Regions from separate parts of the Roseobacter cerffii genome, predicted to be linked through region 2. Evidence: riboswitches for the same ligand, from Rfam matches in the RefSeq annotation. Region 2 holds a riboswitch; the other holds the start of a gene.
What was found. Region 2 has a riboswitch for cobalamin ahead of nrdH (glutaredoxin-like protein NrdH). Riboswitches for the same ligand answer to the same signal wherever they lie in the genome.
Positions count from the first base shown of each region.

Region 1: linked by a shared signal. The riboswitch ahead of ACVC7O_RS22710 (energy-coupling factor ABC transporter permease) and the one ahead of nrdH (glutaredoxin-like protein NrdH) in region 2 are both predicted to bind cobalamin.

Region 1 is NZ_JBTBYJ010000004.1:60,166-82,323, reverse strand. It holds gene ACVC7O_RS22775 (DsbA family protein) at 51-833, opposite strand; gene ACVC7O_RS22770 (disulfide bond formation protein B) at 1,007-1,519, shown strand; gene ACVC7O_RS22765 (L,D-transpeptidase) at 1,732-2,394, shown strand; gene ACVC7O_RS22760 (hypothetical protein) at 2,464-2,742, opposite strand; gene ACVC7O_RS22755 (heavy metal translocating P-type ATPase) at 2,908-5,277, shown strand; gene ACVC7O_RS22750 (TRAP transporter small permease subunit) at 5,174-5,806, shown strand; gene ACVC7O_RS22745 (TRAP transporter large permease subunit) at 5,820-7,187, shown strand; gene ACVC7O_RS22740 (L,D-transpeptidase family protein) at 7,240-7,737, shown strand; gene phnE (phosphonate ABC transporter, permease protein PhnE) at 7,773-8,531, opposite strand; gene ACVC7O_RS22730 (phosphonate ABC transporter ATP-binding protein) at 8,531-9,313, opposite strand; gene ACVC7O_RS22725 (phosphate/phosphite/phosphonate ABC transporter substrate-binding protein) at 9,310-10,185, opposite strand; gene ACVC7O_RS22720 (cytochrome c peroxidase) at 10,185-12,065, opposite strand; gene mntR (manganese-binding transcriptional regulator MntR) at 12,158-12,628, shown strand; gene ACVC7O_RS22710 (energy-coupling factor ABC transporter permease) at 12,668-13,345, opposite strand; cobalamin riboswitch at 13,392-13,586, opposite strand; partial or broken gene lspA (signal peptidase II) at 13,692-14,179, opposite strand; gene ACVC7O_RS22700 (DUF411 domain-containing protein) at 14,264-14,719, opposite strand; gene ACVC7O_RS22695 (M23 family metallopeptidase) at 14,723-15,877, opposite strand; gene ACVC7O_RS22690 (SCO family protein) at 16,084-16,710, opposite strand; gene ACVC7O_RS22685 (copper chaperone PCu(A)C) at 16,710-17,138, opposite strand; gene ACVC7O_RS22680 (DsbA family protein) at 17,200-17,859, opposite strand; gene ACVC7O_RS22675 (disulfide bond formation protein B) at 17,856-18,278, opposite strand; gene ACVC7O_RS22670 (SCO family protein) at 18,284-18,847, opposite strand; gene ACVC7O_RS22665 (MerR family transcriptional regulator) at 19,054-19,482, shown strand; gene ACVC7O_RS22660 (transglutaminase-like domain-containing protein) at 19,574-20,335, shown strand; gene ACVC7O_RS22655 (cation diffusion facilitator family transporter) at 20,325-21,263, shown strand; gene ACVC7O_RS22650 (methyltransferase family protein) at 21,271-21,852, shown strand; partial or broken gene petA (ubiquinol-cytochrome c reductase iron-sulfur subunit) at 21,880-22,158, opposite strand, start outside.
Region 2 is NZ_JBTBYJ010000003.1:115,453-123,258, reverse strand. It holds gene ACVC7O_RS22305 (homocysteine S-methyltransferase family protein) at 30-1,094, shown strand; gene metH (methionine synthase) at 1,091-3,820, shown strand; cobalamin riboswitch at 3,855-4,056, shown strand; gene nrdH (glutaredoxin-like protein NrdH) at 4,200-4,421, shown strand; gene nrdI (class Ib ribonucleoside-diphosphate reductase assembly flavoprotein NrdI) at 4,447-4,851, shown strand; gene nrdE (class 1b ribonucleoside-diphosphate reductase subunit alpha) at 4,833-6,992, shown strand; gene nrdF (class 1b ribonucleoside-diphosphate reductase subunit beta) at 7,002-7,806, shown strand, end outside.

The DNA of each region.
Region 1 (22,158 bases), on a different replicon from region 2:
AATCTCGATAGAAGAGGAAGGCGGAGAGAACAGCAGACAGCATAGGTTTGTCAGGCCGACACACAGGCAACGTCCCAGCCCTCCTCGCGCTCAAGGTCAATGATCCTTCGTATCATTCTGTCACTGACCTGACCTTGGACAACTGTACGGCCGATGACGAGGGCAGGTGTGCCAACAAAGGCAAAAACCTGCGCGAGAGCCGCGCTATTTTCCAGCTCGCGCGCGACTTCGGGACTCTCCATGTCGGCGACCAATTGTTCGCCATCAACGCCCAGATCTTCAGAGAGACGGGCAAGGTATTCCGGTGTGGCTTGAAATGGCGAGGTCATCAAACGTTCCTGGAATGCGACATAGGCACCCTGACGCTTGGCGGCCAAGGCCGCCTTTGCTGCCAGATTAGAGCTGTCGCCCAGCAGAGGAAGCTCGTGCCACGCTATTGCAACCTGATCTGGCATTTTGCTTGTCATATCGGCGAAGCTCTTGGTTTGTACCCTGCAAAAAGGACAATAATAGTCAGAAAATGATGCCAAAGGGATACGTGCATTGCTCATGTCGAGGTCTCCGTAGAGAGCGCCGCAGATATCTGCTGAGACTCGCTCGATAGCCGCGGCCTTCCGTGCTGCGACATCCACACTGTCCGGACTGTCCAAGCCGACGAACGCGTCAAACGATCCGGATGTCTCACCGGCGATAAATCTCCGGAAGCCTTTCGGACGATCGAGTGCTTCAAGTTCAAGTTTTTCCGGCAGCAAAGAGGGCACGGTTCGAAGCGCGGCATAGCCCGCGATGATCGCACCGATCGTCAAGAGTGTTGATCGTTTCTTGGAATCCATCTGAGGCCTTGCGAAAGGGATCACGTGCGACGTCGTACCGCCCCGTCTTGGAGTAGGTCAACATTACAAACCGATACATTTCTTCTAGTGAAAACATTGAGTTGGCGCGATACGGAAATACTCGAAGCTCGGGCGCGCCTACATTCTGCAAGACCCCGACAGGAAACAGATCAATGTCGGTTACGGGAAAAAACTTTGGGCTGTTAGCTGCGATCGGGTCAGCAACACTTCTCTTGTCGGCATTTGCGTTTCAATCGTTTGGCTATGCGCCGTGCGCGATGTGCATCTGGCAAAGGTATCCTCACGGTATCGCTGTGGCAATTGGCGTGCTGCTCCTAACAGGCGTGCCCACCCTACTCCTCTTGACGGCAGGTGCTGCTGCCGCGCTCACAACAGCAGGCATTGGTTTTTTTCATACAGGCGTAGAGCGAGGATGGTGGGAAGGACCGACGTCATGCACTGGGTCTGGTCTTGATATGTCGAACTTGTCAGGCGCGGACCTGTTGCCAACCGCGGCATCGGGACCGTCAACCCTAGTGATGTTTGACGAAGTTGCGTGGGAGTTTTTGTCCCTCTCAATGGCCAGTTGGAACGCAATTCTTAGTCTTGCGCTCGCAGTGCTTTGGGCCCTTGCCGCCTACAAACACCTTTTCGCTCGCTCTTGGATCGCGCAATCAAACCCTTGATGACGAGATAGGTGCATCCAAGACAGTCGAGGACAAATGACATGTGAAAAGTCAAATTCGACTGTTTGATCAGCCCCGTTACTCAAGAAATCTTGACCAGAAAACAGAGATGGCCACTTGAACCTATAGTTGCTTGAGGTTGTATCACCACGATATGAACTCGATGGCGAAATGCCGCAAGACTGTTCGAATTAGAAGCTGGAGTACGATTAATGCTGACACGACGTCATTTCATTTCAACGAGCGCCGCATTGTTCTCGGCGCCGTTGGCAAGCCCCGTGTTGGCAAAAAGCTGGCCAACGGCCAGCCAAAAAGCGTCATGGGATTCTCGGGTAACACCAGCCAATTATGACCCGGCGACATCGAACCCGTGGGGTCTGCATCCCCGTTTTCTGCCTCAACGTGTTGCTGCGAAAGACGGCCTTGTGCCAGGTGATATCCACGTTGATGCGGTCGCTCGCTATCTCTATCACATTGAAGAAGGTGGCACCGCGATGCGGTATGGCGTGGCTATCGCGCGCGGAAATCTCTACGAACCGGGAACCTACACCATTCGGCGGAAGGTCGAATGGCCACACTGGACGCCCACGGCATCCATGATCGAACGAAATCCTGAATACGCAGAATTTGCGGATGGGATGGAGCCGGGACCGACGAATGCGCTCGGATCGCGCGCGCTCTATCTCTACGTCGGCAATCGAGACACTTATCTTCGCATCCACGGGTCGCCTCAGCCAAGGTCAATCGGGGGTCGCGCAAGCTCGGGATGTGTGCGCATGGTTATGGCGCATATCAATGATCTCTATCCAAATGTCGCGATCGGATCGACAGCATACCTGTATTCTGCCGAACAGAGCGTTGTTTCCGGGAGCTAGCGTTTGCGAATGTATCCTGCTTTACTGTCTCCCGGCTTTGGACGAGAGCTGAGTTTCGCTGGAGAGCGGTCAGCCCTCCCGCGCAACGCAAATGGGGTTACCACCAGCTGTTCTGAGCGGGAGCAAGGTCTTTTCAACAGGTCCGTTGTGTTCGTACCAGTAGCATCCGTCCTCTTCGCGGAACCGGGCTGTCGCAAGGTTTTGACCTGGGCCAGCCAACTCTAGGACAGCCTCTGGCAGATTGCCGATGTTTTGGGTTGCGTTCTGACCCGTTGTGTCACATGCGCCAAGCAGTAGAGCCCCGATAAGCGCAGGTCCAAGTCGTCTGACATATTTCTGAATTTGCATAAGTTTCTTGTCACCTTTCTGCGCCGATCGCATTCTCGTCGATTGGTTCTTGGTAGACGAGCCTGCCCTTTACACTGAGAAGTCTACACGAGCCAAAATACATCTTGAACCTCTAGCGACTGTAGGGGTTACGGTCCAGTCAAACAATGATTCTGGAGACAGTGAATGACTGCCGACTCAGAAACTGTGGCACCTGAAGTACACTCAGCTGATGGAGCCAAATCGGAAACATGTGTAAGCGAACATGCCTGCTGTGGCGGGAGCCCTTCAAACGAAGAGTCTGGAGCCCTGCCACAAAATGGGGCGGGCCGGAGTTTTCAGGTCAGCGGTCTCGATTGCGCAGAAGAGGTGGCGATCCTTAACAAGGTCGTCGGACCGAAAGTCGGCGGGGTGGAACACCTGGCGTTCGATGTCATCAACGGACGTATGATCATACTCGAAAGCGCCAAGGCAGCGTCAGACAGTGAGATCACCCAACTGGTTGCGACCACGGGTATGAGTGCGAAGCCCTGGGATGCCGAGAACGCATCAGAGGGTCAACTCGCGCATCTGGCCCGTCAGCGCCTGTTCACCCTGCTGAGCGGTGGCTTCTGGGCGGCGGGGTTTCTGTATCACATCGCGGAAACGGGCATGGGTGGTGCGATTGGTCTCTTTTCCGGCCATGGCGAGGCAGCGATGCCTTTGGTCGAAGCGAGTCTTTTTGCTATCGCGATCCTGGCCGGCGTATGGCTTGTGGCCCCGAAGGCGTGGTCATCTGCGCGGCGCGCATCGCCCGACATGAATCTCCTGATGGTTGTCGCAGTTGCCGGGGCCATCGGCCTCGGCGAGTTCTTCGAGGCGGCAACGGTCGCGTTCTTTTTCTCTCTCTCGCTTTACCTTGAAAGCTGGAGTGTCGGACGCGCAAGGAACGCTGTCTCGGCTTTGCTCGACCTCGCGCCACCGACAGCGAGGGTTGTTTACGAAGACGGTTCGGAAGCGGATGTTCCCGCGTCTGCCGTTTCCATCAACGCTCATTTCGTGGTGCGCGGCGGCGACCGCATCCCGTTGGATGGTGAGGTTGTGGATGGGGCAGGAGCTGTCGACCAGGCCCCAATCACCGGAGAAAGCGCGCTGGTACCAAAGGACGTGGGCGACGAGGTTTACGCGGGTACGATCAATGGTGAAGGCACTTTGACTGTGCGCGCCACCAAGGCAGCCTCGGACACGGTGCTCGCCAAGATTATTCGCATGGTGGGTGACGCCAACGCCCGCCGCGCACCCGTGGAGCAGTGGGTGACGAAATTTGCGCGTGTCTACACGCCCATCGTGATGGCGCTCGCCATCGCCATCGCGGTGCTGCCACCGCTCGTCTTTGGTGGGGCCTGGGATTACTGGTTTTACAACGCCCTTGTCCTTCTGGTGATCGCCTGTCCCTGTGCGCTGGTCATTTCGACGCCCGTCTCCATCGTCGCCGCGCTCACAGCCTCGGCCCGCGCCGGGGTGCTCATCAAGGGCGGCGCCTATGTTGAAGCACCGGGGCGCACCTCAGCCTTGGCGATGGATAAGACCGGTACGATCACCATGGGCGAACCGGAAGTGGCCGCAGTGTATCCGCTCGGGAATGCATCGACGCAGGATCTGATGAGCTTGGCGGCGGCGCTCGAAGCGCGATCCTCCCACCCTCTCGCGCGCGCCATCCTTGCACGAGCAGAGGCCGACGGTCTTGACGTATCCGCGGCAGAGGACACGCGGACCGTGCCGGGGCGCGGGCTTGAGGGCAGGGTAGGGGACCGCGCGGTCTGGCTCGGTTCCGACCGGTTTGCGGAGGAAAAAGGGTTTGGTATGGCCATTCCGACAGACCTCCGGGATCGGATCGAAGGGGCCGGCAGCACGCTGGTAGCTGTAGGTGATGAAACCGGGGTGACGGGTATTCTGGAACTGCGTGACCGCATCCGCTCCGACGCCAAGGAAATCGTGGCACGTCTGCACGCCCAGGGTGTGAACACCATCGTCATGCTGACAGGCGACAACGAACGCACTGCACGTGCAGTCGCGGCAGAGGTCGGCATCGACGAAATACGCGCAGAGCTTCTGCCCGAGGACAAGGTGACGGCCATCGAAGAACTTGTCGAAGCGCACGATATGGTTGCCATGATCGGCGATGGGGTAAACGATGCCCCCGCCATGGCACGGGCGCATTATGCCATCGCGATGGGCGCAGTTGGCTCAGATGCGGCGATCGAGACGGCGGACATTGCCCTAATGACCGATGACATTGGCAGGGTGCCTTGGCTCATCAGCCATTCCCGCCGTGCGATGTCGATCATCCGTCAAAACATCGCAATCTCGTTGGCAACCAAGGCCGTTTTCGTGGTGGCGACCGCGTTTGGGATGGCATCGATGTGGGGGGCCATTGCCGCAGACGTTGGCGTGTCGCTGCTGGTGGTAGCAAATGCGTTGCGCCTACTCAAAACCAAGCACCACACCTCTGACCCGCGCGGTGGGCAGACAATTGGGGAAAACATGGCCAGCGGAGCGATCGCCCACGGCCACTAGTAAGCCTCCGAAGAGGGGTAAGGAGGGAAAAGTGCGATTACTTGAACGAACGGAGGCGTTCATCCGTGCCGCAGGGGTCGTGACTGCCTGGCTTACGGTCGTCCCAATTGCGTTCTTCACTGGGCTTCAAATGCTCGACCGCAAATTGCAACTCGGAGTGTCAGCGATTCTTCCGGACCTTTCTACATCAATATTATTCATCCTGATATTCATGACATTTGGATTTACCTATCTCCGAGACGGCCATGTCCGTGTGGACGTCTTTCGGCGAAACTGGACGCAACGATTCCTGGCCTGGATCGAACTAGGTGGCTGTCTTTTCGTGCTCCTACCTCTCGCGGTCATTCTTACTTACTATGGATGGGACGGTTTGATGCGGACAACCAAGTACGCAGAGCTGGACATCTGGGTGCGGCGCCTCGCCGCTGTGGCCGGTCCTGCACTTCTCGGTCTCGCCGGTCTTGTCGTGAGTTCACGGAATATCGCTTTCCTTCGAGGGCGGCGCGACCAAATCGCACCGCTCTCTTAAGAAGACCATCCCCATGGAGACTGAGTTTCTGACGGTTACCATGCTGGGGCTCTTGGGCCTTGGAGTATTCAGCGGATTTCCGGTTGCGCTTGTACTCACCGCAACTGGATTTCTGGCCTTCATTGCGGCCGTCTGGATAGGCGTTACCGATTTTGGCCATCTGGGCCTGATCTATCTGCGGGTGCGCGGCATTCTGACAAATGAAGGCGTACAATTCACCAGTGTGCCACTGCTGATCTTTCTGGGGTTGGTGTTGAATGCCAGTGGTATTGCCGCGACCTTGTTTAGGACATTGGGTCATGTTCTGAAATCGGTACCAGGGCGATATGCAATCGCGACTTTGCTTATCGGCCTTATCCTTGCGCCTGCCGCTGGCGTCATCGGAGCATCTGTCGTGACAGTCGCGTTGGTGGCCTATGCGCCAATGTTGCGATCGGGGTATTCGGCCTCGGTAGCGGGATCGGCAGTGGCGGCCTCAGGTGCGCTTGGTGTCGTCTTTCCGCCGGCTGTTTTGCTGTTCTTCGTCTCTAACGTTTTTCAGCTAAAAATTGCATTAATGTACACAGCTCTTGTCGTGCCGGTCCTTCTCCTTGTTTCGCTCTTTTCAATCTACTTCGGAGCCACACTTCGCAAAACCATCGATGTCTCTCTGCCAGCTGCCGATAAGCCAACGACTCGCGATGTCCTCTCTGTGATGATCGCCATAGCTGTCATTGCGGCCATCCCTCTCAGCATCGTAGGCGGGATCGCGACGCTTTCGGAGGCCGCAGGTATCGGCGTTTTTGGCAGCCTGTTGGTCATGGCGTTTCGTGGTCGCATGACGCTGGATCGTCTCAACAAGACAATTGTGCAGACTGCATCCATGACATCCATGGTATTTTTTATTGTCGTTGGCGCAGCGATATTCTCGCTCAGCTTCAATCTCCTGGATGGCCGGGAAGTCTTGCTGGAGTGGATCACTGGATTTGAGATGGGTCGTTGGATGACGCTGACGTTGTTGCTCGGCATTATCCTTGTACTGGGGTTCGTCTTCGACTGGATCGAAATTCTCCTCGTGCTTCTGCCGATATTGCTGCCCGTATTCGGGCAGTTGGATTTCTCTGATCATGTTGGGTCGGAGTACTTTTCGCAAGTATGGCTGGCCGGCCTCATCGCTCTCGCCCTCCAGACGTCATTTCTGACGCCTCCCTTCGGCTATGCCTTGTTTTTTGCTAAGATGGCAGCGCCTCCGAGCGTAAATCTCGCGGACATCTACAGGGGTGCCGCACCACTCGTTGTAATCGAAGTTTTGCTCATTGCACTGCTGGCGTGGTGGCCAAAACTGATCACCTGGCTTCCGGAATTCGTCCTGGCAGGGTCTGATACACCTATGTTCAACTGACTTTTCGTGGTATTCAGATGATTAATAATGAAGGACAAGCCGAGCAGTTCCTATGAAACGACGTCTGTTTCTCGCTGGCTTCATGGCCACTTTTTTGGCCGGATGCGCCAGCAAGTTTCGTACGTATCGCGGGCCAGAGGTGACCCGTTTGCGATTATACAAGGGTCAGCGCTTGCTTGTACTCGATGGTAATGAGCGCGTATTGCGAACTTTCCCAATGGGCCTCGGCTTTGCACCCGAAGGTCATAAGCAGTTTGAAGGGGACGGGCGCACACCAGAAGGCTCCTATGTAATTGACAGGCGAAATCCTGAAAGCCTGTTTCATCTTTCCATTGGGATCTCGTACCCCAACGAGGCGGACATCGCATTTGCAAGGGCGCAGGGTCGTTCGCCCGGCGGCGATATCTTCATTCACGGTGGACCACGCCCAGGTATTGATCCTACGGACAAGCGGGATTGGACAGCAGGATGCATTTCGGTCACCGACCGGGAGATCGAAGACATCTACGCCATGGTCAAGGACGGGACACCCATCGATATCTACGCTTAAACCGAAGGCCTCGGATCGGTTTTCGCTGAGTTGGTTTACGCAAACCGCCGTCTGAGCGCCACGTTGATTGCCTCGATGGTGATTACCATGGCGATCACGGCCAAGGTCACGCTTGCCGCCTTGTCGTACTGAAACGACCGCACATACGTCTGGATGTAGAACCCAATCCCACCTGCACCGACGATGCCCAGGATCAGCGACTCGCGCAGGTTTAGTTCGAACCGAAAGATCGTGTCGCGCGCGACGACGGGTGCCATTTGCGGCCAGATTGCGTGCCTGAGTCGCGCTAGCGGTCCCGCGCCAGCACTTTCCAGTGCTGCAATCGGCGCGCGGGATACACTGTCGATCGCTTCGGCATAGAACTTTGCGAGCATGCCGGTCGCGTGAATGGCAACCGCGATGATGCCAGGCAGAGGGCCAAGCCCAACAGCGCCCACCATGAGCATAGCGACAAGGATCAGCGGGACCGCGCGAATGAGGGCAAGCAAGGTGCGGACGGGACGAAAGACAACCGAGGAAACCATTGTTTCGGATGCGAGTATCCCGAGCGGTACGGAGAGAAACACCGCGCCCAAGGACCCCAGGATCGCGATGCGCAATGTTTCGGCGCTACCTTTCACGATTTCATTCATGACGGTTGTATCGGGCGGCACCATACGGCCGAGGAAGTCGGCAATCCGGGGGCCTGCTGACAAGAGACGCGACAGTTCGACGTCGGTCGTCAGAAAGGACCAAAGGATCGCGCCAGCAATGAGGACGCCGGCAGCAAAACTGCCCAACCCGCGCGACCTCATCAGCTGACCGCCCTGAGGCCGGTACCGGAAGGGATCCCAGCCTCGCGATAAAGCTCGGCCGTTGCGGTTTCACTCAGGTCGTTAACCGCGACGTCAAAAGCAATCCGCCCATCCCGCATGCCTAGAATACGATCCGCAAAGCGTCGGGCGAGGTCTGGCTGGTGTGACGAGAACATCACGCTCGCACCCCGCGCACGTACCGCTCCGGTCAGCAAAGTCAGGATCTCGGTCGCGCGTGCAGGATCGAGGTTGCTGATCGGTTCGTCAGCAAGGACTAGGCGAGGTTCCTGTGCAAGACAGCGCGCTATGGCAACGCGTTGCCGTTGCCCTCCGCTGAGGCTATCGACCCGGCGCTCTGCCAGATCCGCGATGCCGCAATCCGCCAGGGCGGATCGCGCAAGTTCGAAGTCTCTAGAGGTGGGCCTCCAAAGGACCGCGCGCAACGGCGACATGCGGCCAAGGCGTCCGTTCAGTACGTTGCGCAGCACCGAAGAGCGCTCGACCAAGGCAAATTCCTGGAACACGAAGCCGGTGTCGGGCCGTCGGGCGCGTGCGGGCGGATGATCGGGGTCAAGGGGTGCCCCCAGTACTGCCGCGCGACCGCGCCAGCCGCGAAGTCGCCCATCGAGCAAAGTCAGCAATGTGGTCTTGCCCGCACCGGACGGACCCAGCAAAGCAATACTCTCGCCTTCAGGCGCAGCAAGAGAGACATGCTCCAACGCACGAAGTTCTGCACCCGGATGAGCGTAGCTGAGATCATCAATTTGAAAGGCGGATGTCATCCCAGCAGCCCATAGCGCCGCGCCATGGCGCGCACCCCTTCATAGTTGGCTGTATCCGCTCTGACATATCCATCAGGTCCATAGAGATAGCGGAGAAGGTCGCGGTTTTCCGGCGCGTTAAGCTGCAACATCGCGTCGACAAATCGCGCGCGAAGCCCTGCATCGAGTCCGGGTCGCGCGATAACCACATGGCTGGGGATCGCATCGCTTTCTGCGATCCAGGTCACCTGGGCTTGTTGTTCGGGGCTGAGTAGGAGATCGGCGTACTGGCTCGCGCCCGCGGCGTCGACAAGGCCCTCGGCCATCGCCTGCATGGCCTGCTGATAGCCACCTGCAAAAAACACGCGGCCAAAAAACGCGTCTGCATCGTTCGGTGCAGCGATCAAACCTGCGTCTACGAATTCGGCAAGGGGATAGAGGTAACCCGACTCCGAAATGGGATCAGCGAACGCAATGTCTTTGTCACGGAGATTGGCAAGCGTCTCGATCCCGCTGTCGCGGCGCACGAAGATGCGACCTGTATAGCTTGGTGCGTCACGGTAGACTTCGGACAGGAGCGGTACCGCACCGATCTCGGCCTCGGCCAGCACGAAGGGCAGGGCGCCCATGAACGAGATATCGGCGTCGCCGTTGCGAAGCGCTTCGACGGCTGCAGCGTGATCGATCGTCACAAAACCCTCGACTGGAACACCGATTTGATCGGCGAGCCAATCGGTGATCGCCGCAATGTCGCCAAGCAACTTGTCCGGATTTTCTTGCGGTATGAATGCGAGGCGTAGGCTCGTCTCTTGGGCCGTAAGAGGTGTTCCCAGAGACAACGCACCCGCGGCAGACAGGGCCAGCAATGATCTGCGATTCAAACGGACTTGCATCAAAATGCCCTCGCTTCGAGTGTCAGGGCCTCGGCCTTGAATGCCGTCCAGTTTGCCTCTGCGGTGTCCCAGTCCACTGCGCGCACGGCCGCGCCAACCTGGTTCAACCGCTCGGCAAGCGCATAGACGTCCGGGCGAGCAGATAGATTGGACATTGTACTTGCGTCAGCCGCAAGGTCCGCCCCGACTGTGTCGACCAAGAGAAGGATGTGTTCTGCGTCCCGGCGGGGTAGCAGCGTGTCCAGCGTCGACGCGAATGTCGTCAGTTCAGCGAAAGCGAGCCGGAAGGGCGTATTCTCGGCATCGAAGGCCTCATAGGGTTCGTCCGCTGCGCCGATGGTTTCGAGATAGGCGGTCAGGTCTGCTTGGTCAGCCTCCGTGAGGCCAAGCGATTTTGTGTCGTTGAACCAGTCCACGACACTGGCAAGTGTCGGCAGCGAACCATCGTGAAAGTAAGGTGCGGTATAGACCGTTCCAAGAAGCGTGGGCGTATCGAGGGCACCTGAGCGCGCGCCCGAATAGCCCGGAGCAACCGATCCGATATCATGCGCCTGCCGGTCCAGGAAGTTGCCGCTTGGCACATGGCAGCTGGCACAGGACCGGTCGCCGAGCCCCTCGAAGTTTTGGTTGAAAAGGATTTCCCCGCGCACCGCCGCATCTGTGGCGGCCTCGGTCAACTGGCCGTCCGTTGTCAGCATGGCATTTGGAAGAAAATCGAATTCCTGCATATAGGCGACCAGTGCATCCAGCATGAAGGGTGTTGGTTCCGCGCCAGCAAATTCGTTGACGATCACATTGCGCGTAAAGTCGCGCAGTGATGCAAACCGACCGTCCCGGCCATAGGGTCCGGTAAACCGCAGGCCGCGCAGGCTGGGAATATCGAGCGGATCGTCACGCCGGTCGTTGAAAATCGGATTGAAGAAGGCGCCGTCGACATCGACGGCACCGGGCTGATGACTGGCACCCGGAATGAAGAGCCGCTGATTGATGTCCGACCGATTGTGGCAGGTCGAACACGCGATCCCAAGATCCTGCGCGGGTCCACCGAATATCTGGGCACTGTCGAAGAGCATGTCGCCGTAGGCGATGAGCGGCAAGTCCGTCTCGTCGATTCCCTGTTCCTCGAAGTTGAGGACAAGCAGCGGTAAAGGGTCCTGATCAAAGATATCCGCCCCCGGTGGAAGGCTCGGCGGTAAGTCGATGTCGCGACCACTAAGTATGGCCGTTTCAGGCAATGGAGTAAGCTGTGGCCTTGGGTCGAAGTCGCCTAGCAGGTAATTCTCAGCGAGATAGCGTGAGATGGTTATCCGTGCAGCGTTCATCGCTTCTCGGTCAGCAGGTGTCGCTCCTGCGCCAAGGACTCCGGCGGAGCCTGTGCTGTTGTTTAGCTCCAGCCATGCACGGCCAATTTGGCGCGCGGCCTCGGCGTCGGCTGCGGCGACGCCATCTGCAAAAGCGCGGTAGAGTTCGCGCGCGGTTTGTACGGCCTGCTTCGCGGTGGCTGGATCGTCCGCGTTGAGCGCGCGGTCCAACTCCTCTTCGATTCTGTGCGCGATTGTTTGCGTCGAGGCTTCGAAAAGGGCCTGACGATCTCGTCGCGCAATCGCGTCCAGCACGGGTTCCGCACCGATGTCACTCTTCGCGTTCAACCATGCAAGCGCGCCCAAGGGAAACTCTGAGTTGTGATATGGATCGGACCAGGCAGCTTCGACCTGGCCCCAGGGGATTGGCTCCAGATTGCCCAGAAACAGCGTGAGCCGGTAAGCGGCCGCCTCTGGCAACCAAGGGGCTTCCCTTGCCGGCGTTGCATGGGCTGGCCCAAGTGCGCCGATTACACCAATCCACGCCGCAGCCAGCAAGCCAAAGAACTTTCCAATCACTATGGCCTCCAGTCTAAAAGTTAGCCGTGTCTAAATTATCTACCCAAAGCAAACAAGTTGTCAATTGTTCAGGGAGAAGGCAAAGTCCGGATATGACGAAGCCGCAATCACATGACAGTGAAACCATTCAACCCGTGGAACGGGCTCCGGAAGCGCAGGCGGAAGGTTTTGCGATCGTGCGCCAAGCGCATGAAAGCGAGATGGCAGAGGATTACGTCGAGCTGATTGCGGAGTTGATTGAAACCCGAGGAGAAGCGCGTCCTGTCGAAATTGCCGAACGATTGGGTGTGAAGCCCCCAACCGTCACGAAGAACATCTCGCGATTGAAATCGGCAGGTTTGGTGCAGCGTGAGCGCTACCGCGCAATTTTTCTGACTGAGCAGGGCCGGGCGTTGGCCGAGGCCTGTCGTAGACGGCACCGGATTGTGGTTGCATTCCTTCTAAGCCTCGGAATCGACGAGGAAACTGCAGAACGTGATGCGGAAGGCATCGAACATCATGTGAGCGACGAAACGCTGGCTGCCTTCGAAAAAGCTATTGGCAATACTACCCAAGAAGGCTGAGGCTGGTCAGTCGACCAGCCGCAGGATTTTCATTTAGGGTTACGCTGGACTAAACAACCGTTGTGTGAACAGACCGCGTTGCTTGGTGTCGCGCAGCAATTTTGCTCCCGCAAGGACGGCCAAGTCAGCCACTGGTTCCACCAGCACAACGAGCAAATAGGCCGCTCCGAAGCTGGCCACAGCAGACATGTTTTCAGCACCAAAGCCCTGACCATATAGTGCCCAGAAAGCGACCCATGCGATCACGCCACCTTGGTAGGCGAAAGACAGCTTGAGGACTTCACTGTAGTTGCAGTCAACAAAAGCCTTCTGTTCCGGAATGATGCGCTTGGCCAAAGCGTCAATGGCGAAGAGCGGGAAGAGCAACGTGGTGACGTTGACAAAGAACATGGGCATGTCGGTTGGCGCGAAGAACATACCTTGGACTAGCAAACCGCCTGCTAAGCCGACCGCTGCTGGTCCAGCGCCAAGAAGTAGCAGAATAGTTGTCCCTAGAATGAAGTGAACTTCCGAGATGCCAACGGCAAAGTGCGGGAAGACTTCGAAAAACAGAAAAACCGCTGCGACAGCAAGAACGCTGCGGACGCCAAATGAGACAGCCGAGTGTGATTTCAGGTCGTCGGCTGCAAGTTTGAGGGAGTAACCCCCTGCAGCGGCTGCTGTGCCATAAGCGAGGACCATTTTTGCGCCGTCCACGACGCCGGGTTCAATGTGCATATCAAGTCTCCTTGCCGTCCTTCCTGACGACATTTAGTGCCGAACTTTCGGCGTTGCGTTGGCGGCAGGTCTCCTGGCTCGCGGTTCAACGCGCCCCCGGACCTTCCCAACACATGTGTCAGTGGTGCAGTTTCGGGCTTGCTCGCCGCTTACAGTTGCAGGGGCAGCCGAGGTTTCTCACCCCGTTCCCTTTTCAATCGAGCGCCCTAAACACTCGATCACCGCGAAAAATAGCTAGGCACAAATTCATTGGCTTCGTCAATGGAGCGGCTCTCTTGGACTTCAATTTTTCGAACCAGAGCATAGCGAAAGTTTGACACCGTCCAGTCAATAGACTGCCGTCAAATCACCTCCGCGGTTCGGTCCGACACCCATTCCACAACATCGGCGCGAGCAGAAGCAACCCGACACCGCCGACTACAAAAATGTCCGCCATGTTGAAGGCCGGCCAGTGCGCGGAGCCAAGGTAGAAATCGAGGAAATCCGTCACGGCCCGGAACCTGAGGCGGTCCACAACATTGCCGAGCGCGCCTCCGATGATCGAACCGTAGGCAATTGCTTCGATGCGGTTCCGTGTGCGAAGCATCATGGCAGCGAGCCAAGCACAGATGGCGAGTGCAAGGACCACAAGGCTCCACCACGGCGCACCTCCGAGAAGTCCAAAGGTCACGCCATCGTTGCGGTGGAACTAAGATCGAACCCTGGGACCACCGACACCCCGGCATTCAAGACGCTCGCATTTGATACGACGATAGCCTTCGTGACCTGATCGACCACGAAAGCTATGAGGGCGGCAAGGACCCCGATGGCTGGTTCTCCTTTGAACGCACGCATTGCGTCACCCAACCCAGACGTCGGCAATCAGCGCGAAGTTTGCGCCGTGGATTGTCAGACACATATGACCCATCCTGAACGTGCTCAGCTTTCTGGATAGCTCGCATAGACCGAAGTCGAACCATCCTCGTGGATCAAGTATACGTCGTAGGCCTCGCGGTCGTCTTCTGGCCCCATGCCGGGCGAGCCATAGGGCATCCCCGGAACGGCGAGGCCGACGGCGTCCGGTCGCTCATTGAGAAGGCGGTGGATGTCAGCGGCCGGGACATGGCCTTCGATCACGTAACCTTCGACGAGCGCGGTGTGGCAGGAGACCATGCGCTGCGGAACTCCGTTGTCGAGCTTGAAGCGAACGAGAAGGCCACCAAACATGTCCTGACCTGTTGGTGCGAAGCCGTTCTCTTCGAGATGATTCATCCAGGACAAACAGCAACCGCATCCATTGGTCTTGCGGACGTCAATTGGGGTTGCCTCCGCGAGAGCCTGCGCCGCTGGTAACAGGGCGAGCGTGATGGCAAGAGCTTGGGTCATGCGTTTCATGGGTCAGAGCCTTTCGGTTGTCGTTTCGGCAATCTCGCTGCCGAGGTTTTCATTCAGAAGCGCGCGCGCCTCGGCCAGACGCAATCGCGCGGCTGTATCATCCGCTTCGCTCTCAGCCGCTTCGGCAAGTCTGTCGTCAGAGAGGGGGTCAGTAGGGCGCCCATCCACGAGGACTTCGTAGTGCAGGTTCGGACCTGTCGCCGTGCCAGTCGCGCCGACGCGGCCGATCACATCCCCCGCTGCAACGCGTTGGCCTTGTGCCAGACCCTCCGGCACGGCGCTGAGATGCGCATAGCGAGTCATGGTGTCCGAGCCGTGGGCGATTTCGACTACGCGACCATAGCCGCCCCGCCAGCCGATAAAGCTGACCCGTCCCGGTGCCGTCGCTCGAACCGGCGTTCCGCTTGCCGCCGCGAAATCGACACCTGTGTGCATCCGGACATTGCCGTAGACCGGGTGCGTACGGCGGCCAAATACCGAGCTTAATCGCGCCCCTTCGACAGGCTGTGCAAAAACGCGGAGAACGGTGCCATCGACGTAGATCGTGGCCTGACCACTTCCGTTTTCCGGCCAGACAACCTCATAAAGTGCGCCGCCGATCTCCAGCGATGCAAAGGTCAGTTCCGGCTGGCCGATCCTGTCCTCGCCAACACGGGCCTCACGCCACAGTAGCCGAAGTGTTTCTCCGCCGGTCATCTCACGACGAAAGTCAACGGTTCCACCCAGCATCTGTGCCAGATCGACAGCGAAGCGGGCGGGCATTCGAGCGTCTTCGAGCGCGGCGAAAAGCGAGCTGTCGATCACCGCTTCGCCGGCCAATGTTATGAACTCGGGATCCGGGGTCACGACCTGCGTGGCTAACTCTTCGCCAAAGATCGCCTCGATCCGCACACCGTCCTCGACGGAGAGCGCGACGCTGCGCGGGCTGCCGTCCATCGTCGAGACAACGGTGACCGAGTGCCCCGGCCTAAGTCGCCTCAGATCATATTCCGCGCCGAGAGCCAGAGCGACCTCGGTACGATCGGTCGCTGAAAGACCTGCTTCTTCAAGAACGATGTCGAGCGTCTCGCCGGTGGCGATCTCGCGTGACCAGTTGGTGAGCGGAGGTTCTATCGTCGGTAAGAAAGTATCGGCCATCGCAACCTCCAGACGTGGCATCGACAGGACTGGTATTGCGGGCTCCGCCCGTGGTTGCGAAAACTGCGGTATTTCCCTTTCAACAGGCGCGGGAAGCGTGAGCTGGGGTGGTGACCATGTGGTTGCAGCAGCCAGACCTGGGGGAACCGGATCCTTTGACCAGATGTTCAATATTACCAACCCGCCCACCGATAGGATTGCGAAACCTGCCGCGATTGTTCTAATTCTCATGTTGCCCCCTCAGTTCGTTTATTCAGCGCACGCCGGATTTTCGGCACCGCGAATTCCCTCGGCTCATGATAGTCGATCATGGTGGTGAACCGGCCTTCCGCGTCGAACAGGAAAACGCTGGCAGTGTGGTTCATGGTGTAATCCCCGCCGTCGGTCGGCACCCGCTCATAGCGTGCGCGAAAGCCTTGTGCCGCACGCGCGATTTCCCCTTCCGGGCCGGTCCAACCACGGATCGAAGGATGGAAATAGCTGACATATTCGGCCATTGCCTCGACCGTATCCCGCTCGGGATCGACGGTGATGAATACCACGTTCATTCCCTCTGTTTCTTCGCCCAAATCATCGAGCCAGCCGGAAATATCCGACAGCGTCGTGGGGCAAACATCCGGGCAATAGGTAAAGCCGAAGAAGACTATCGTCGGGCTGCCGATCAAGGTTTCGGGTCTAACCTCGTTGCCCTCGTGATCGGAGAGGCGAAATTCCATTTCGGATAGAGCCACGGGTCGCAACCCGGTCTGTTCGGGCGCTCCGGGGCCATCAACCTGCCACCACCCAACAACAAGTGTCAGGTTGATCGCTGCAATGCCAGCGGCAGCATACTTGAGGGCCGTGCGCTGGGTCATCAGCCCTCTGGACCGCGTGCAGCAATACTCAGAATTGGAACCTTGACCATGATCTCACCGCCGTCCGAGAAGTCGAGTGTCAAAGAGAAGCTTTCTCCCTCGGCCATCGGTCGCTGCAAGCGCATCAGCATGGCGTGCAGGCCGCCCGGTTCCAGCGACACAGCTTCACCCGGTGCAATCTCGATCTCGCCTGCGGGGGCCATTGAGCTGACACCTTCGGCATTTGTGGATGTCTGGTGAATATCAGGCATCATCGCCAAATCCGTGCGGAGACCGGTCAGCGTCACAGCCTCGTCGCCTGTATTGCGGATTGTCATATACGCGGCCCCCGGACGGTTTACGCCGATTGACGCGCGCGCCCAGGCATCTTCGACGACAACGTCCTCCGAACCAGCGAACGCAGGTACAGCTGCGCCCGATGCGAACATGAGGGCGGCCATCAGGCCATAGACTACTGTCTTCACGTTGATTTTCCTTTTTTCTCATGCGTCAACTGTTGGCCGCCGCGACTTCAGCTGCCACCAAACGGCGCAACTCCGCTTCGCCGAACGGATCGAGCGGTTTGCCGTTGACGAAGAACGTAGGTGTTCCTCGGACGCCGACGGCTTCCACATCTGCTCGATCCTGGTTGAGAACGCCGGTTGTCTGTGGCGCGAGAAGTTGCGCCTGCGCTGCCTCCGGATTCAGTCCGGCAGATGCTGCTATCCCGATCAGCAACTCTGGCCGCATACCGCCGTGCCTTGCCCATCGTGGTTGATCTCGCAGGACAGCCTCCAATACAGGTTCGAAGACGCCTTGCATGCGCGCGGCCTCAAGAACGCGGATGGCTACTTCCGAGCCCTCACCGTGAAACGGCGTGTAGCGGATGACGACGCGCACGGCATCGCCATGCTCAGCCATGATGTCCTTCACAATAGGATGAAACGCCCGGCAGGCCTCGCAGGCGGGATCGAAGAACTCGACGATGGTGACGGGCGCGTCCTCCGGACCAAGAATGGGAGAGTATGGCCGGATCAGCGCCTCTGCGCGTTCCGGAGCGATGGTTTCTGTCTCCGATGCCGGGGCAGGGCGGTTTACATACCAAGTTGCTCCGCCGAAAGCGGCGGCACCTAGGGCTGCTACAGAGAGAATAAGGCCACGACGGTTCATGCGTGTTTGTCCTTTAACGAAAGAGCGGACAGCGCCGCGATTGCGGCAAAAGCAACAAGCGCCATCAGCGGGATTGGGACGCCAAAGACCAACTGGTTGTCGTCCGTGCAGGAAGGGCCGCTTGCGGTGCAGGGTTGAATCCGTTCCGGGATAACACCGACATAGAGACCCATATGCCAGAGCGCGACAGCGGAACCGCCAATCGCAAGCGCGACCCCGTACCGCCCCACGCGATCATCGCGCCACCAAAGGCCAAGCCCCAGCACGATGGCCAGTGGAAACATGAAGGCCCGTTGGAACCAACAGAGCAGGCAAGGTGTCTGCCCGAGCACCTCGCCGATGAATAGAACGGCGAGCGATGCGATGAGAGCGATCGCCCAGGCCAGCCCGAGGGCCGTTTCTCCGTATATGCGGTTCATCTTGATCAGAGCCTCTCTCTTAGATCGGCGAGGATCTCTTCGGCAGGAGTACCGTAAGCCCAGGAGTCTGCGAATCCCGCTTGGGGATCGAACAGGAACAGGTGCGATGTGTGGCCCATTGTGTAGCCATCTGGCGCGGCGGCCTCTTCGATCCGCTCAAAGAAGATCGGAAAGGTCTCGGACGTCTCTGCAATCTGCTCCGTCGTGCCGGTCAGCCCGATGATGCCGGCATTGAACAAGGGCACGAACTCGGCCAGCGCATCTGGTGTGTCGCGTTCAGGATCAATCGAGATGAAGATCGGCTGTATTTTCTCCGCATCCGTTCCCAGGTCTTTCATGACGGCGGCAACTTCGGCGAGCGTCGTTGGGCAAACATCCGGACAGTTTGCAAAGCCAAAAAAGACGAGCATCCATCGCCCGGCGAAGTACTCATCCGTCTGTACCATCCCACGATGATCGGTCAGTTCGAAATCAGCATAAAATGCAGGGTCAGAAGCGTTAGCGTCGGTGTCAGTCGAAGGTTCAAAAAACTGGAAGGCCGCAAAGGCAAGAAGCGCTGTGCCTGCCAGACCCCACAATACTTTCTGAATAACTGAAAGACGCACGTTGTTCCGCCTGTTTGATTCTTGATTTTGAGCCGGGTTACATCCTCTAGCTACTGTAGGTTCAAGTGGTTTTCTAAAGAGCGCGCCAGAGATCGCCAAAACGTGATTTCCGCGGTTGCGCCACGAGTGAGACAAATCTACATTCACTAGAGGATTAACGGGGTTTCGACATGCTCACAATTGGGACTCTTGCGAAGAGAACCGGCACCAAGGTTCAGACTATCCGCTATTATGAGCAGATCGGCCTGATGCCCGAACCTGGTCGGACCGAAGGCGGGCAACGTCGCTATGGTGACGCTGAGCTTGATCGCCTCGCATTTATCCGGCACAGCAGACAGTTGGGATTTCCGCTCGACGCGATCCGGGAGTTGCTTGATTTATCCGACGCGCCGGACCGGCCCTGTCACGAAGCCGATGAAATCGCACGCCGACAATTGAAGCTCGTTGAGCAGAGGATGGAGCGGTTGAAAGCCCTTCGTGCGGAATTGAAGCGCATGGTGAAGGAATGTAGCGGCGGAAATGCCGCGCAATGCCGTGTCCTTGAAGTGCTCAGAGACCATTCTGAGTGTCTGACCGAGCATGATCAGATTGGCGCTTGACTAAGCGCAGCAGACTTTTCGAAGTTTTTACTTGAAGCTACAGTAGCTGTAGCAATTATCTCCATCCTCGAAAGATTCGAGGAGACCCATCGTGGCACATAAAGACCCATTGCTGACGGCAACCCCGATCCTGGATTTTGGGGCGGCTTCCATCGCACGCCTCATCGATGGAAGGGGTTGGAATGATTTGACTGACACCGACAAGATCGGAGCTGTCTATGACTTTGTCCGCAACGAGATCGTATTCGGCTATAATCGTACCGACGACGTTCCAGCGTCCGAGGTACTGTCCGATGGATATGGTCAATGCAATACCAAGGGCACGCTGCTTATGGCGCTCCTTCGGGGTGTGGGCATCAAGTGCAGGATCCACGGGTTCACGATCCACAAGGGTCTTCAGCGCGGTGTTGTGCCGGAACTGGTCTACCCGATTGCGCCCGAAGAGATCCTGCATTCGTGGATCGAGGTCGAACTGGACGGTAAGTGGATCAACCTCGAAGGCTTCATTCTCGACAGCGGCTTTCTAAAGGTTCTGCAATCGACGTTTGCTGACCGCGATAGCCTCTGCGGCTACTGTGCCGGAACGGATTGCCTGAGCGCGCCGCCCGTCGAATGGACCGGGCAGGACACTTACATCCAGAACACCGGGATCGTGCAGGATTTTGGAACCTTCGACACGCCCGACGCCTTCTACGCAGAGTATGAGCAGAAGTTTGGTCGTTTGCGGGGGTGGCTCTATCGCAACATCATCCGGCACTGGATGAACGCGCGTGTGCGGGCCTTTCGCGCGGGCCGTCTGAAACCCGACGCCTCAATTGCGCATCAGCATGAGGGAGAGACCCATGCCGCATGATCACCATGGCCACAGCCATGCCCATCTTGATCCCTCAAGCGGGGACCGTCGCGTGGCGATAGCGATTTGGGCCAACGGCCTCCTGACCGTCGCCCAGATCGTAGGCGGCATCTTCGCAGGCTCACTCGCGCTGATCGCGGATGCGCTGCACAACTTCTCGGACATGGCCGCGCTCGTCATTGCTTTCGCGGCCCGAAAGATCGCGCGACGGCCCGCTGATGAGCGGATGACGTTCGGCTACGGCCGGATCGAGACCGTGGCAGCCTTGATCAACTACACGACGCTGATCGTGATCGGTCTTTACCTGGTCTACGAAGGTGGCATCCGCCTGTTTGAACCGCCAGAGGTTCAAGGGTGGACAGTTGTCATCATCGCGGGGCTGGCACTGGTCATCGACGCCCTGACGGCAGCGCTGACCTATTCGATGCAGAAGGGTAGCCAAAACATACGCGCATTGTTCCTGCACAATCTCTCAGACGCTTTGGCCTCAGTCGCCGTGATCGTCGGCGGCACGCTCATTATCCTCTACGACATGCGTTGGGTTGACCCCGCGATCACGATTGGGATCGCGATATACATCCTGTACTTAGCATTCGCTGAGATTGGTGGCCCGATCCGGACGCTCATGCTCGGCAGTCCGCCGGACATTGACGGAGGAGAAGTGGTGACAGCGCTGCGCCAAGCAGATGGCGTGCGCGACGTCCACCATGTGCACTTGTGGCAGATGGAAGAGAATGCACCGGCGCTCGATGCCCATGTCGTCGTTGAAGACACCGCATGGGACCGGTTGGAGCAGATCAAGGCAGAGCTCAAAGCGCGAATTGGCGCAGAATTCGGTATCGCTCATTCCACTCTGGAGTTCGAACGCAATGGCGCTTGTGACGCCGAGGTTCCACTGTTCGGTCATGATAAGCACCAAGGTCAATAGGTCTGAGATGTCTGCCGTGCTCTCCATCATCGGTCTTTTGATTGCAGCGGCAACTCTCGGTGCGCTGGTTTGGTCGATCGCTTATCCTGCGAGACGAATATGGCCACCGAAAGCCTACAGTGTCTGGACGCCGGTCCTTGTTTGGGTTCCCACCTTCGCATTGTTTGGGACACTCATTGCACTTGGAGTGATTGGCTGGGGCCAAATGGAGTTGCCGGCTTGGTTGCGATATGGTTTGGGCATCCCAATCGTCGTCTTGTCGAATATCGTGGTTTGGAGTGCTGTCCGAAGATTCGGAATTGCTCAAACAGGTGGTGCCGAGGGAACGCTAAAGACAGACGGCCTTTATCGCTACTCTCGCAATCCGCAATATGTTGCAGATGCCTTCATGATTTTCGGGTGGCTCGTGCTATCCTCTTCTACAGCGGCGTTTATTGTTGGCGCGACCTCGATCTTCGCTCTACTCATTGCACCCCTTGCCGAGGAAAGCTGGATGAAAGAACGCTACGGTCGGGCGTACGAAGCTTATATGAAAGCGACACCTAGATTCGTCGGGATGCCAAAAGCAATGCCCGCAAAACACGAATAAGCTGGCAAAAGGCCCAAAACGCGACCGTTACCCAATGGTCAGGACCAAGCCTTCCAAAACTGAGAGCGGCGGGATATGCAGATTTTCCGGTGCGGGTCCTTTGCGGATCCGTCCGGCCGTATCGTAGTGGGACCCGTGACAGGGACAAAACCAGCCGCCGAAATCGCCCGCGCCATCGCCAAGAGGTACACAACCAAGATGTGTGCAGACGCCGATCATAGCGATATAGGCCTCATGCCCAGGGAGAGCCCTGTTCTGATCAACCGCAGTCGCATCAGCCGACGCGTTCGGGTTTCTGGCATCTGA
Region 2 (7,806 bases):
GTCGATCAATCCAATTGGTTTTCTGTCTCATGTTGAATTTCACCCTACCCGAAACGCCCGCGCTAGCCACGCTCTGTACACTCGCAGCGGAACGGATCCTGATCCTCGATGGGGCCATGGGCACAATGATCCAGACCCTCGGCATGACCGAGGATGACTTCACGGCCCATGGCCACATTCACGGGCCCGGTTGCCGTCATCACTACCATCCTGATCACCCGCAGCAGGGAAACAACGATCTGCTGGTTTTGACGCAGCCACAGGCGGTCGAAGATATTCAGTACACTTTTGCGATGGCTGGGGCGGATATCCTTGAGACCAACACATTCTCCGCCACAACGATCGCCCAGGCTGACTACGGCATGGAGGATGCGGTCCATGATCTGAACGTCGCCGGTGCGCAGGTAGCTCGCCGCGCGGCGGACCGGGCAACAGCAGAGGACGGAAAGCCACGTTTTGTCGCCGGTGCTGTTGGGCCAACCAATCGCACGGCCAGCATCAGCCCAGATGTCAATGACCCCGGCTTCCGGGCCGTCAGCTTCGATGATCTGCGCATCGCCTATGGTCAGCAGATCGACGGGCTGATTGCAGGTGGGTCTGACCTCATCCTGATCGAGACGATCTTTGACACGCTGAACGCCAAGGCCGCGATTTTCGCCGCATTTGAGGCCTTCACGCGGGCAGGCAAGCGCCTGCCCATCATGATTTCGGGAACCATCACCGATGCTTCGGGCCGGACGCTCTCGGGGCAAACACCAACCGCATTTTGGCATTCCGTTGCCCACGCACGTCCGTTCACAGTCGGCCTGAACTGCGCGCTTGGAGCCGAGGCGATGCGCCCCCATATGGCCGAGATCGCGGGCGTCGCGACGTCATTGACCTGTGCCTATCCCAACGCCGGCCTGCCAAACGCCTTTGGCGCCTATGATGAGACGCCAGATCAGACCGCCGCGCAGGTTGAAGACTTTGCCCGCGATGGAATCGTTAATGTTGTGGGCGGTTGCTGTGGCACGACGCCCGATCATATCCGCGCGATTGCCGAGGCTGTGGCCCCGTTCGACCCACGATCCATTGCGGGCAAGGTCGCCGCATGACGGAACGATACCTGCGCCTTTCGGGCCTAGAGCCCTTTGTGCTGACCCAGGACATCCCCTTCGTGAACGTGGGCGAGCGGACGAATGTCACGGGCTCCGCCCGGTTCCGCAAACTGATCGTGAACCGCGATTATGCGACCGCCTTAGAGGTCGCGCGGGATCAGGTTGAGAACGGCGCGCAGATCATTGATGTGAACATGGACGAGGGGCTGATCGACAGCAGACAGGCGATGATCGAGTTCCTGAACCTGATCGCGTCAGAGCCGGACATCGCCCGCGTCCCGATCATGATCGACAGCTCCAAATGGGAGGTGATAGAGGCCGGCCTGCAATGCGTGCAGGGCAAGCCAGTCGTGAACTCCATCAGTCTGAAGGAAGGCGAGGACGCCTTCCGTCATCACGCCGGACTCTGCCTTGCCTATGGCGCGGCGGTCGTGGTGATGGCGTTTGATGAGGACGGCCAGGCCGACACGTGCGCGCGCAAGACCGAGATCTGCGCGCGCGCCTATCGCATCCTCGTCGAGGAGATGGGCTTCCCGCCCGAGGACATCATCTTTGATCCGAACATCTTTGCCGTCGCCACCGGCATCGAAGAACATGACAATTACGGTGTTGATTTCATCGAAGCAACGCGATGGATCCGCCGAAACCTGCCCCACACCCATGTCTCGGGCGGCGTCTCGAACCTGTCGTTCAGCTTCCGCGGCAATGAGCCGGTACGCGAGGCGATGCATGCCGTGTTTCTATATCATGCTATCAATGCGGGCATGGACATGGGCATCGTGAACGCGGGTCAACTCGCCGTCTACGATCAGATCGACCCCGAGCTACGTGAGGCCTGCGAGGACGTGGTCCTGAATCGCACGCCGAAATCGGGGACAGCGACTGAGAACCTGCTTGAGATCGCGGGGCGCTTCAAATGCGACAGGCGCGAAGAGAAAGTGCGTGATCTGACCTGGCGCACGTGGACCGTAGAGAAGCGGCTTGAGCATGCGCTCGTGAATGGCATCACCGAATTCATCGAGGACGATACCGAAGAAGCGCGCCAAGCCGCCGAACGCCCGCTACACGTCATCGAAGGTCCGCTGATGGCGGGGATGAACGTGGTGGGCGACCTTTTTGGGGCGGGCAAGATGTTCCTGCCGCAGGTCGTCAAATCCGCGCGGGTGATGAAGCAGGCCGTGGCGGTGCTGCTGCCTTACATGGAGGAGGAAAAGCGTCAGAACGGCGGTGATGGGCGCGAAAGTGCTGGCAAGATCCTGATGGCGACCGTGAAGGGCGACGTGCATGACATCGGCAAGAACATCGTGGGCGTTGTCCTTGCTTGCAACAATTACGAGATCGTGGACCTGGGCGTGATGGTCCCGCCGCAAAAGATCCTGGAGGTCGCGCGGGAGGAAAGAGTGGACATCATTGGGCTCTCGGGGCTTATCACGCCGTCGCTCGATGAGATGGTGCATCTCGCCTCCGAAATGGAGCGAGAGGACTTCGATATCCCGCTGCTGATCGGGGGCGCGACAACGTCCAAGGTCCACACGGCGGTCAAGATCGCACCGCGCTATGCCAAGGGCCAAACGGTCTATGTCACGGATGCCAGCCGCGCGGTGGGCGTCGTCGGCGCACTGCTTAGCCCGACGCAGAAATCCGATTACGTCGCCGCCATTCAGGCGGAATACACCGACGTCGCCGAGAAGCACGAACGCGGTGAGCGTGCCAAGAACCGTCTGCCCCTGGCCGCCGCACGCACAAACGCACTGACGCTGGATTGGGACGCCTATGCGCCCGTTGCCCCGTCCTTCACGGGCACGCGCACCGTCGACGATTGGGATCTCGCCGAGATAGCGCGTTACATTGACTGGACGCCCTTCTTCCAGACCTGGGAGATGCGCGGGGTTTACCCAAAGATCCTTGACGATGAGCGACAAGGCGAGGCCGCCCGGGCGCTTTTTGCTGACGCTCAAGAGATGCTCGAGCGGATCATTTCGGAACGCTGGTTTACACCTCGCGCGGTCGTCGGCTTCTGGCCTGCCAATGCGGTGGGCGACGACATTCGCCTTTTCACCGGCGGTGACCGATCCGAAACGCTTGCCACCCTGCACACCTTGCGGCAGCAAACGTCGAAACGCCGGGATCGTCCCAATCTCGCCCTCTCGGATTTCGTTGCGCCAGAGGGCAAGGGTGCGGATCATGTGGGCGGTTTTGTGGTGACCGCGGGCCCGGAAGAGATTGAGATCGCCGAGCGGCTCGACAAGGCCAACGACAATTACGGATCCATCCTGGTCAAGGCCCTGGCCGACCGCTTTGCCGAGGCCATGGCCGAGATGTTGCACGAACGCGTGCGGCGGGACTACTGGGGCTACGCTCAGGGCGAAGCCTTCGACCCACAGGCCCTGATCGGCGAGCCCTACGATGGCATCCGCCCTGCTCCAGGTTACCCCGCGCAGCCGGATCATACCGAAAAGCGCACTTTGTTCTCTTTACTGGATGCCGAGGCGGCCACCGGCGTCACCCTGACGGACAGCATGGCCATGTGGCCGGGGTCCTCTGTCTCCGGTCTCTATATCGGGCACCCGGAGAGCTACTACTTTGGCGTCGGCAAGGTCGAACGCGATCAGGTCGCCGACTACGCGGAGCGTAAAGGCATGGATATGGAAGAAGCAGAACGCTGGCTGGCACCGGTACTGAACTACATCCCGACCGCAACACCTCGTAAAGCTGCTGCTTGAGTATACTACATATTGACAGGCTGGGCGATTCGAGGCCTATTGGATGTGTCATGGTTTTCCGGGGCGACTCGGGAAGGCAACAGGGAAGCCGGTGCGGAACATACCTCCTAATCCGGCGCTGCCCCCGCAACTGTGAGCGGTAAGCAAAGCTGAAGATGTCACTGGGTACATGCCCGGGAAGGCCAGCTGAGCCACGACCCGCGAGCCAGGAGACCTGCCGTGATGGACAACGACAACCAAAGGCGGTGGGCCTTGGGGAGCGTATGTGATCCGTCGCCTGTCTTGTGCGCGGTCCCTTCGTGCCCCTTTGCCCCCAAAGAAACGGCAGAAACACCCCCTCAAGCAGCGAAGCGATAGGGGATAGTCAGAGGGACAGACCATGAGCATCACCGTTTACTCCAAACCAGCCTGCGTGCAGTGCACAGCCACAACCCGCGCGCTTGAGGCCCGTGGTCTTGATTACGAGGTCATAGACCTGACCGAAGACGACGCGGCGATGACGCAAGTCTCCGAATTGGGCTATCGTCAGGTCCCGGTCGTGATCGCGGGCGAGGATCACTGGGCGGGTTTCCGGCCAGACCTGATCGGCCGACTGGCCTGATCCAGTGTCGGGGCCCGAAACAAAAATCGTCTACTTTTCCTCTCGTTCGGGCAACACAGCGCGGTTCGTGGCGGGCCTCGGTCTGCCTGCGCAACGCATCCCGATTGCGGGAGATGGCGTGCCCTGCCCGGCAAATCCTTTCGTGCTGATCTGCCCGACCTATGCGGACGGTGAGGGCCGCGGTGCGGTTCCCAAACAGGTGATCCGCTTTCTCAACGATCCGCAACGCCGCGCGCTCCTGCGCGGTGTCATTGCCGGTGGCAACCGCAACTTCGGCGCGACCTTCGCCCTCGCGGGCGAGGTAATCGCGAAAAAATGCAATGTGTCCGTGCTCTACCGATTTGAGCTGGCTGGCACCGATACCGATATCGCCCGCGTGCGCGCCGGGCTGGACACATTTTGGAGGCAGACATGCTCGATACCGGCCTGAAGACCGACCCGATCAGTGGCGCACTTGATGAGACGCTCGACTATCACGCGCTCAACGCGATGCTTAATCTCTATGACGAGGACGGAAATATCCGGTTTGACGCTGATCGGATGGCTGCGCGGCAGTACTTCCTGCAGCACGTGAACCAGAACACGGTCTTCTTTCACAGCTTGGATGAAAAGCTCGGGTATCTCGTTGACGAAGGGTACTATGAACCAGAGGTGCTGAACCAATACTCCAAGACTTTCATCGCCGCCATTTGGGACGCAGCCTATGCCAAGAAGTTCCGGTTCCCGACATTCCTCGGCGCGTTCAAATACTACACCTCTTACACGCTCAAGACGCGCGACGGGCAGCGCTATCTCGAGCGCTATGAGGACCGGGTGGTTATGGTGGCCCTTGCGTTGGCGCGGGGTGACGAGGCGCTGGCGATGTCTTTCATGGAAGAGATCATCTCGGGCCGCTTCCAGCCTGCGACACCGACATTCCTGAACGCAGGTAAGAAATCGCGCGGCGAGTTGATTTCCTGCTTTCTTCTGCGCATCGAAGACAACATGGAGTCCATCGGACGCGCTATCAACTCGTCGCTGCAACTCTCAAAGCGTGGCGGCGGCGTAGCCCTAATGCTAACGAACCTGCGGGAGCATGGCGCGCCGATCAAAGGGATCGAAAACCAGTCTTCTGGCGTGATCCCGGTGATGAAATTGCTCGAAGACAGCTTTTCCTACGCCAACCAGCTTGGGGCGCGGCAGGGGGCTGGAGCGGTTTACCTCAACGCCCACCACCCGGACATTCTGCGCTTCCTCGACACCAAGCGCGAAAACGCAGACGAAAAGATCCGCATCAAGACCCTGTCCCTTGGCGTGGTGATCCCGGATGTTACGTTTGAATTGGCCAAGCGGAACGAGGAGATGTACCTCTTCTCGCCCCACGACGTCGAAAAGGTCTACGGCGTGCCCTTCTCCGACATCTCCATCACCGAAAAATACGACGAGATGGTCGACGACAAGCGCATCCGCAAGTCCAAGATCAACGCGCGCGAATTCTTCCAGACGTTGGCCGAAATCCAGTTCGAAAGCGGCTATCCATACATCATGTTCGAAGACACGGTGAACGCCGCGAACCCAATTTCGGGGCGCATCACGATGTCGAACTTGTGTTCCGAAATCCTGCAGGTGAACGAGGCGTCCGAGTTCAATGACGACCTGGGCTACAAGCACCTCGGCACCGATATCTCGTGCAACCTCGGGTCTTTGAACATCGCTAAGACGATGGACGGTCCGGACCTCGGTGCAACGGTTGAGAGCGCCATTCGCGCACTGACCGCTGTGTCCGAGATGTCGGCGATCGATAGCGTACCCTCGATCCGCCGCGGCAACGACGAGGCGCATGCTGTGGGTCTGGGCCAGATGAATTTGCATGGGTTCTTGGCGCGGGAACGCATCCACTACGGCTCGCCGGAAGGCATCGACTTCACCCGCGTCTACTTTGCCGCCGTGGCCTTTCACGCCATCCGGGCCTCGAACGCGATAGCGCGGGAAAAGGGCGAGACCTTCAAGGATTTCGAGACGTCGAAATACTCAGATGGCAGTTTCTTCGACAAATACACCGACCGCGATTGGTTGCCGGAGACGGACACCGTCACCGCACTCATGGCGCGTTTCGGTGTTGAGCTTCCGACGCGCGACGATTGGGCTGCACTCAAGACAGCGGTGGTGAAAGATGGGCTCTACAATCGGAACCTTCAAGCTGTCCCACCCACCGGGTCGATCAGCTACATCAACAACTCGACCTCCTCGATCCACCCCATCGTGTCGAAAATCGAAATCCGCAAAGAGGGTAAGATCGGCCGCGTCTACTACCCCGCCGCCTTCATGAACAACGACAACCTCGAGTACTACCGCGACGCCTATGAAATCGGGCCAGAGGCGCTGATCGAAACCTATGCCGCGGCCACAGAACATGTGGACCAAGGCCTGTCGCTCACGCTTTTCTTCCCGGCGGAGGCCACGACCCGTGATATCAATCGCGCCCAAATCCTGGCCTGGAAGAAGGGTATCAAGACCATCTACTACGTGCGCCTGCGCCAATCCGCCTTGGAAGGGACGGAAGTGCAAGGCTGCGTTTCCTGCACGCTTTGAGGTGACACTATGAAGGATATCGTCGAGACCCGCACCATCCCCCGCGCGATCAACTGGAACCGCTTGCAGGACGACAAGGACCTTGAGGTCTGGAACCGGCTCACGGTCAATTTCTGGCTGCCCGAAAAGGTGCCGCTGTCGAATGACGTGCAAAGCTGGGCGACGCTCCGCCCGGAAGAACAGCAGCTCACCATCCGCGTCTTCACCGGCCTCACACTGCTCGACACGATCCAGGGCGCCGTGGGTGCGCCTGCGATGATGAAGGACGTGCAGACCCCCCATGAAGAGGCTGTGCTGACCAACATCGCCTTCATGGAATCTGTCCACGCCCGCAGCTATTCGTCAGTCTTTTCGACGCTGTGCCAGACCAAAGAGGTGGACGAGGCCTTCCGCTGGTCCGAAGAAAACCCGCATCTGCAGGAAAAAGCGCGGCTGATCCTCGACAAATACGACAGCGCAGGTGACCCACTGAAGCGCAAGATCGCAAGCGTTTTCCTCGAAAGCTTCCTGTTCTATTCGGGCTTCTATCTGCCCATGTACTGGTCCAGCCGTGCAAAGCTCACGAACACGGCTGACCTCATTCGCCTGATCATTCGCGATGAGGCGATCCACGGCTACTACATCGGCTACAAATTCCAGCGCGCGCAGGAAAGGCTGCCCGAGGCGGACCGCACAGAGCTCAAGGAATTTGCTTTTGCCCTGATGTTCGACCTTTACGAAATCGAAGCGCGCTATACCGAGGAACTCTATGACGGGCTCGGCCTAACCGAAGATGTCAAAGCCTTCCTTCATTACAACGCCAACAAGGCGCTGC